DNA from 2 places in the Micromonospora sp. NPDC047620 genome. Region 2 is predicted to be linked to the other one. Evidence: riboswitches for the same ligand, from Rfam matches in the RefSeq annotation. Region 2 holds a riboswitch; the other holds the start of a gene.
The links. Region 2 has a riboswitch for S-adenosylmethionine ahead of ACGF5C_RS17970 (aminotransferase class V-fold PLP-dependent enzyme). Riboswitches for the same ligand answer to the same signal wherever they lie in the genome.

Region 1 (3,467 bases), on a different contig from region 2:
CACCGCCTCGTCCTCACCAAGCTTCCTGATCCGGCGCAGCGCGAGGGTGATGTTGCGCAGCACGCTCATGTGCGGGAAGAGATTGAACTGCTGGAAGACCATGCCGACCCGCTGCCGCAGGGCGTCCGGGTCGTCGCCCAGCACGCTGCGCCCGTCGAGCAGCACGTCGCCCCGGTCGGGCTCGATGAGCCGGTTGATGGCGCGCAGAAGCGTGGACTTGCCCGAGCCGGACGGGCCGATCACGCAGGCCGTCGCGCCCCGCGCGACGTCCAGGTCCACGCCGCGCAGCACCCGGTGCGACCCGAAGGCCAGGTGCACGTCGCGGACGCTCAGGCTCACCGAGGTCGTCGTGTCGATGCTCATCGCTGGTTTCCTCCCGCCGCGCCCGGCAGCGCCAGGTCGAGGTCGTCGTCGGCGTCGGCGGGCGCGGCGGCCTGCCGGCCGTGCCGCAGCCGCCGGTCGATCCAGTTCACGACGTGGGTCAGCGGCACGGTCAGCGCCAGGTAGAACAGGCCGGCCAGCAGCAGCGCCGACTGGTTGCCGGTGTTCGCCGCGTAGTCCTGCCCGATCCGGAACAGCTCCCGCTGGCTGGCCAGCAGGCCGAGGAAGTAGACCAGGCTGGAGTCCTTGATCAGCGCGATCAGCTGGTTCACCCAGGCCGGCAGCACCCGGCGGATGCCCTGCGGCACGATCACCAGGCGCATCGCCTCGCCCCAGGACAGGCCCAGCGCCCGGGCCCCCTCCAGCTGGGCAGCCTCCACCGACTGGATGCCGGAGCGGAAGATCTCGCCGATGTAGGCCGCCGCGATCAGCGACAGCGCCAGGATGCCCAGGGGATACGGGTTGGGGCCCCACACCTCCATGCCCAGCGGCGCCAGACCGACGCCGATGAGCAGGATGGTCGCCGCAGCCGGCAGGCCGCGGAACACGTCGGTGTAGACCCGCGCCGGCCAGCGCAACCATCGGGTACGCGAGATGCCGGCGACGGCCAGCCCCATGCCCAGCACCGAGCCGAGCAGGGCGGCGGAGATCGCGAGGATCAGCGTGTTGGGCAGCCCGACCGTCAGCATCTCGGGCAGCGCCTCGCGCATGGAGTCCCAGTCGAAGAAGGTCTCCCACAGGGTGCTCAACGGATCCATCGTGTTCTCCTACCGTCCCGCTCGCTCGTCGTCCGTACGTGTCAGGAGGCGGCCGAGGCCGACGGCACCGGGACGGTGCCGCTGCCCGGCTTGAAGTCGGCGGGGATCGGGCGGCCCGGGTAGTACTGGGCCTGCAGGCGGCTCCACGTGCCGTCGGCGATCACCTCGTCGAGGCCCTTGTTCAGCGCCTCGCGCAGCTTGTCGTTGCCCTTGGCGAACGCGTACGCCGTCGGGGCCGGGCTGAGCAGCTTCCCCGCCACCTTGATCTTGCCGTTGCTGTCGGCGGCCGACTTGTCGCCGATCTCGGCGGGGGCGATCCAGGCGTCGGCGGTGCCGGCCTTGAGCTGGTTGATCGCGCCGTTGTAGTCGGGCACCCGGACCGGGTCGAGGCCCTCGCCGGTGGCGTAGTCGTCCTGGACGGTGCCCTGCACGACCACGACCCGCTTGCCGGCGAGCTGGTCGAAACCGGTGATCGACGAATTGGCCGGCACGTCGAGCCCGAAGTGGCCGAAATCGTAGCCGTTGCCGAAGTCGACGGTCTTCTTGCGGGCCTCGGTGATGGTGATCGAGGAGCTGCCGACGTCGAACTTGCGGTTGTTGACCTGCGAGAGCAGCGCGGAGAAGTCCGTCCCGACGAACTCGACCTTCAGGCCGACCTTCGCGGCGACCGCGGTGAGCAGGTCGTTGTCGAAGCCGGTGAACTTGCCGTCCTTGAGGTAGACGTTCGGCGGGGCGTCGGTGAGCGTGCCGGTGCGCAGCACACCCGGCTGGAGCAGGTTGTACGGGTTGTCGGTCGCCTCGGACGCGTCGTCGCCGCAGGCGGTCAGGGCGGTGGCGGCGAGGACGGCGGCGACGCCGAGGGCGGCGGCGCGGGTGAGGGCGGGAAGGAATCGCACAGGTGTCTCCGAAAGGGGTCTCCGACGGCGGGCACGGGCGTGCGTCGCCGGCGGTATGCCCGGTGGGCGTACCGCTGGGGTGGTCCTGGGAAGGGGTCTGGTGCGTGGCTAGCGCGGGTCGCCGGGGCGACACGAGGCGCTGCAGACCCGCATCATGTCGACGTGGCGGCGCCGGGTCAACGGCGGCGGCGTCGGGGCCGCGGCGGGGACCGCCGGTACGCAGATGCGGAAGGACATGGCTCTCCTCGGTCGTTGCTGACCTGGGAACCAGGCCACGCTTGCACCGAAGCTGCTCCGGTGCCTGGTCTTCACCCGGGGCACCCCTGCGCGGACGAGGGTTGCCGGCCAGCGAGCCGGGGCTTGACGCTGGCGCTCATGACCTGCCGACGAGGCTAGCAGCCTCCCGTGGTGGCGCGTCCAGCCGCTATGACCACCCTCACGTGGCGCCGCCCGGCGCGAGCGGACGCGAGGCCGACCTAGCGGCGAACCGAGGCCGACCCCGACGCCGAGCCCCGTGGCGAATCCCCGCCGCACCCGGGGCCGAACCGGCGGGCTCGGTCCCGGGCGGTCACTCCTCGATCGCGCCGCCCACGCGCCGCAGGTGCTGCCCCACACCACGACGCCGGCGACGCCGGCCTCGGCCCCTCCAGCACCGCCAGGCCGCCGACGCACGCCTCGTCCGTCCGGCCGCCGTTGTCGATCACCAGCACGTCCCCAGGGGTCGCGCCCGCGTACGCCTCCAGGAACACGTCGACGCTGCCGTGGTGGCGCACCGGCAGCACCCGCCCGGCGAGGCGGTGGCTGGGGACGACCGCCCGGATCCCGGCCGGCGCCGTGCGCGGCGGCACGCCCAGCCGTACGCAGGCGTCGGCGATCAGCGGCGTGGACAGGTCGGCGAAACGCTCCGGCATGAGGTCCTCCCGGCGGTGTCCGAGGCGTGGACGGTCATCGTAGGAAGGCCGGCCCGCGCGGCGGCCAGGTCCCGTCCGGACCCGCTGGGCCGGGCGACGAGGACCTCGACCGGAAGGGCGAGCCCCCGGCGCCGGCGACGGCCGCCACGGTGGGTGCGGGTCGGCAACGGATGTCGGGGCCCCGACTGGAGTTCAGCCGGGGCCCCGGTGTGGGGGTGCGCTGGTGGCGCCGTTGCCGCTAGAGCGTCAGCGTCCAGGTGTTGAGGTAGCCGGTGTCGCCGGGGGCGGCGTCCTGCACCCGCAGCTTCCAGGTGCCGTTACGGGCCTCCGAGGAGAGGTTGACGGTGTAGGTCTGGTTGATGTTGTCGGTCGAGCCGCCGCTGCGGTTGTGCAGGGTGTAGGCGGTTCCGTCGGGGGCGATGAGGCTGACGACGAGGTCACCGATGTAGGTGTGGACGACGTTCACGGCGACGGTGCTGGTGGCAGAGGCGTTGCCGGAGCAGCCGCTGATGGTGATCGAG
Region 2 (3,467 bases):
GACTTCCTCATCTACCTGGTCGGCACCGGGGCGTGGCAGCTCGGCCTCGTGGTGACCGGGTCGATCGTGCTGACCATCTTCGCCGGCGCCAGCGTGTCCATCGTCATCCAGGCGGCGGCCACGGCCGTGCTGATCGTCACGCTGAGCCCGAAGACCGCGAACCTGGAGATCCCCCGGTTCGTCGACGCGTTCGTCGGCGGCGGGATCGCGTTGCTGGTCACCTCGGTCCTGCTGCCGCTCAATCCGCTCCGGGTGATCAACCGGGCCGCCCGGCCGGCGCTGGACCTGCTCGCCGCGCAACTCGACGACACCGCCGACGCCCTCCGCCAACGGGACCGGGACAGGGCCCAACAAGCACTGGACCGGCTGCGTAACAACCAGGAGGAGCTGTCCACCTTCACCGAGGCGATCGAGGGGGCGAAGGAAACCGCCGTCCTCTCACCGGCCCGGTGGCACCGGCGGGACGAACTCACCCACTACGCCGACGCCGCCGACCCGATCGACCGGGCGATGCGCAACGCCGGCACGCTGATCCGACGCGCGGTCACCCTGATCGAGGACGAGGAGCCCGTGCCGGAGCCGATGCCGGACGCGGCGGCCCACCTCGCCGAGTCGGTACGCCTGCTCAAGCACGAGTTCGCCGTCGGCGAGGAGCCGGAGAAGGCACGGGAGCGGGCGCTGCGCGCGGTCAGCGAGGCCGGCCGGGCGTACGCCGAGGGGGTGGGCTTCTCCGGCAGCGTGGTGATCGCGCAGGTGCGCACCACGGCCAGCGACCTGCTGGTGGCCTCCGGGATCAGCCAGGAGGAGGCGAACCGCCTGGTCCGGGAGTCCTTCGGCGACCAGGACACCCCGAGCGGCCAGGCCGAGCCGGCCACCGCCCCGAAGCCGCCCACCGCCCCGCCGGTCGGCTGACCCGCCGGCGCGCGGGTCAGCCGTGCGGCGGCGGTCGTTCAGGCCGCCGCGGCGAGGGCGGCGAGCAGCCGGTCCACGTGTTCCGCCGTGCTGCCCAAGCCGACGCTCGCCCGCAGGGCGGTCGGCGGCAGGTCCCGCCGGCCGCTGCGCGCCGCCGCCTCGGCGAGCAGTCGCCGGGCCAGCGGGTGGGCGCAGAAGAGGCCGTCGCGCACCCCGATGTCGTGGTTGCCGGCCAGGTCCGCCGCCACGTCCGCCGAGTCCCGGCCGGCCACCACGAACGACACGATGCCCACCCGCGCCGCGTCCGGCCCGAAGGTGCGCAGCTCCACCACGTGCGGCAGGGCCGCCAGGCCGTGGCGCAGCCGGGCCAGCAGGGCCTGCTCGGCGTCGTGCAGCGCCGCCCGGTCGGCCCCGGCCAGGGCGCCGCAGACCGCCGCGAGGGCGACCGCGCCGAGCAGATTCGGCGTGCCCGCCTCGTGCCGGGCCGGTCCGGTCGCCCAGCGTACGTCGTGGGTGGCCGCGCCGACGTGACCGGTGGCGCCCCCGCCGGCCAGGTACGGCGGCGCGGCGTCCAGCCAGTCCGCCCGCCCGACGAGCACCCCCGCGCCGAACGGCGCGTACAGCTTGTGGCCGGAGACCGCGAGGTAGTCGACGTCGAGGGTGGCGACGTCCACCGGCGCGTGCGGGGCGAGCTGCGCGGCGTCCACGGCGATCCGGGCCCCGTGCCGCCGGGCCACCCGGGCCAGCTCCGCCACGGGCCAGCGCTCGCCGGTCACGTTGCTCGCCCCGGTCACCGCGACGAGCACGGGCGGGCGGCGGTCGGCGCCGGGGCTGCCCCCCGTGCCCGGCCTGCGCAGCTCGGCGAGGGCGGCGTTCAGCGCCCGGACCGCCTCGGCCGGCTCCCGCGGCACCGGCAGCCGGACCGATCCGCGCGGCCAGGGCAGCAGGTTCGCGTGGTGCTCCCCGCCGAAGGTCACCACCGTGGTGCCGGCGGGCAGCACCCGGGCCAGCAGGTTCAGCGCGTCCGTGGTGTTGCGGGTGAAGAGCACGTGGTCGCCGGCGCGGGCGCCGAAGAAGTCGCCGACGGTCTGCCGGGCGCGCTCGTAGGCGAGGGTGCAGCGCCGGGACAGCGCCCCCGCGCCGCGATGCACGCTGGCGTACCAGGGGAGCAGCTCGGCCACCGCGTCGGCGGCGGCCCGCGCGCACGGCGCGGTGGCCGCGTAGTCCAGGTTGACCTGGCCCGGCACGCCGAGCACGTCGAGCGGCCCGGCGGCCGCGGGCGGCGGCGCGGTCCGCGTCGGGTGCGGCGCGGGCGGGGGTACGAGGGTGACGGTCATCGGCCGACCTCCGGGTCCGGGGACCCCGGGTGGGCACACCGGGCGGGGTCCGCGCTTGCCCGGCACGCGGATCGGGCCGGGCCCGGTCATCACCCGGGGCACCCCACCGCGAACCTCGACGAGGGTTGCCGGCCAGCAAGCCGGGGCTTGACGCTGGCGCTCGTGACCTGCCGGCAGCATAGCGCGCGGATGCGCCCGGTCCAGCCGGCCGGGGGTGACTACGCTGACCGCATGGCCGACACCCCGCCCGGCGCACCCCTGCCGCCGTCGCCGACCGTGCCCGCCGTCCCGCCGTCGGGCGCGGCCGCTCCCCGGATGCCGCTGCGCCGGCTGGGCTGGCGGCGGGCCCTGGTGCTGGCCGGGGTCGTCCTGCTGATCGCCGCCTGCGCGGTGTTCATGGTCTTCACGCTCGGCGAGAGCCTCGGCGTGCAGGCGCTGCTGATCGGCCTGGTCGCGGCGATCCTCCCGGTTCCGGTGCTGGTGGGCTGTTTCCTCTGGCTCGACCGGTACGAACCGGAACCGCTGAAATACCTGATCTTCTGCTTCGCCTGGGGCGCGTTCGTCTCGACCGCCGCCTCGCTGACCGTCAACGAGTTCTCGTCCGGGCTCTTCGACGACTGGGGGCTGCCGACCGCGCTGACGGCGGTGCTGGTCGCGCCGTTCATCGAGGAGCTCACCAAGGCGCTCGGGCCGATCCTGCTGCTGATCTTCCGCCGACGGGAGATTTCCGGGATCACCGACGCCCTGGTCTACTGCGGGCTCTCCGCGATCGGGTTCGCCATGGTGGAGAACATCCTCTACCTGGGCGGCTACGGCTACGCCACCGGCGTCGAGCGGTACGGCCCGGCGACCGGCACGCAGCAGGTCATCGCGATCTTCATCGTCCGGATCCTGCTCTTCGGCTTCGCCCACCCGCTGTTCACCTCGATGACCGGGGTCGGGCTGGGCATCGCCGCCCGCACCGCCGACCGACGCGTCCGGGTGCTCGCCCCGATCGCCGGCCTGCTGCTGGCGATGATGCTGCACGGCCTGTGGAACCTGCTGCCCACGCTCACCCAGGCCACCGGTGAGGCGCTGATCATGCTGTACGGCTTCATCGGCGTGATGGTGCCGATCTTCTTCGGCATGGTCGGGCTGGCCGTGTGGCTGCGGGCCTGGGAGGGGCGGCTCACCGAGCGCACCCTGCCGGACTACGTCCGGGCCGGCTGGCTGACCCCG

Region 1: linked by a shared signal. The riboswitch ahead of ACGF5C_RS12080 (ABC transporter substrate-binding protein) and the one ahead of ACGF5C_RS17970 (aminotransferase class V-fold PLP-dependent enzyme) in region 2 are both predicted to bind S-adenosylmethionine.

The regions. Positions count from the first base shown of each region.
Region 1 covers NZ_JBIDDG010000008.1:155,873-159,339, forward strand. The annotation lists gene ACGF5C_RS12070 (amino acid ABC transporter ATP-binding protein) at 1-357, opposite strand, end outside; gene ACGF5C_RS12075 (amino acid ABC transporter permease) at 360-1,139, opposite strand; gene ACGF5C_RS12080 (ABC transporter substrate-binding protein) at 1,181-2,035, opposite strand; SAM riboswitch class IV at 2,305-2,416, opposite strand; gene ACGF5C_RS12085 (hypothetical protein) at 2,512-2,946, opposite strand; gene ACGF5C_RS12090 (proprotein convertase P-domain-containing protein) at 3,185-3,467, opposite strand, start outside.
Region 2 covers NZ_JBIDDG010000013.1:106,642-110,108, forward strand. The annotation lists gene ACGF5C_RS17965 (aromatic acid exporter family protein) at 1-912, shown strand, start outside; gene ACGF5C_RS17970 (aminotransferase class V-fold PLP-dependent enzyme) at 951-2,249, opposite strand; SAM riboswitch class IV at 2,296-2,417, opposite strand; gene ACGF5C_RS17975 (PrsW family intramembrane metalloprotease) at 2,481-3,467, shown strand, end outside.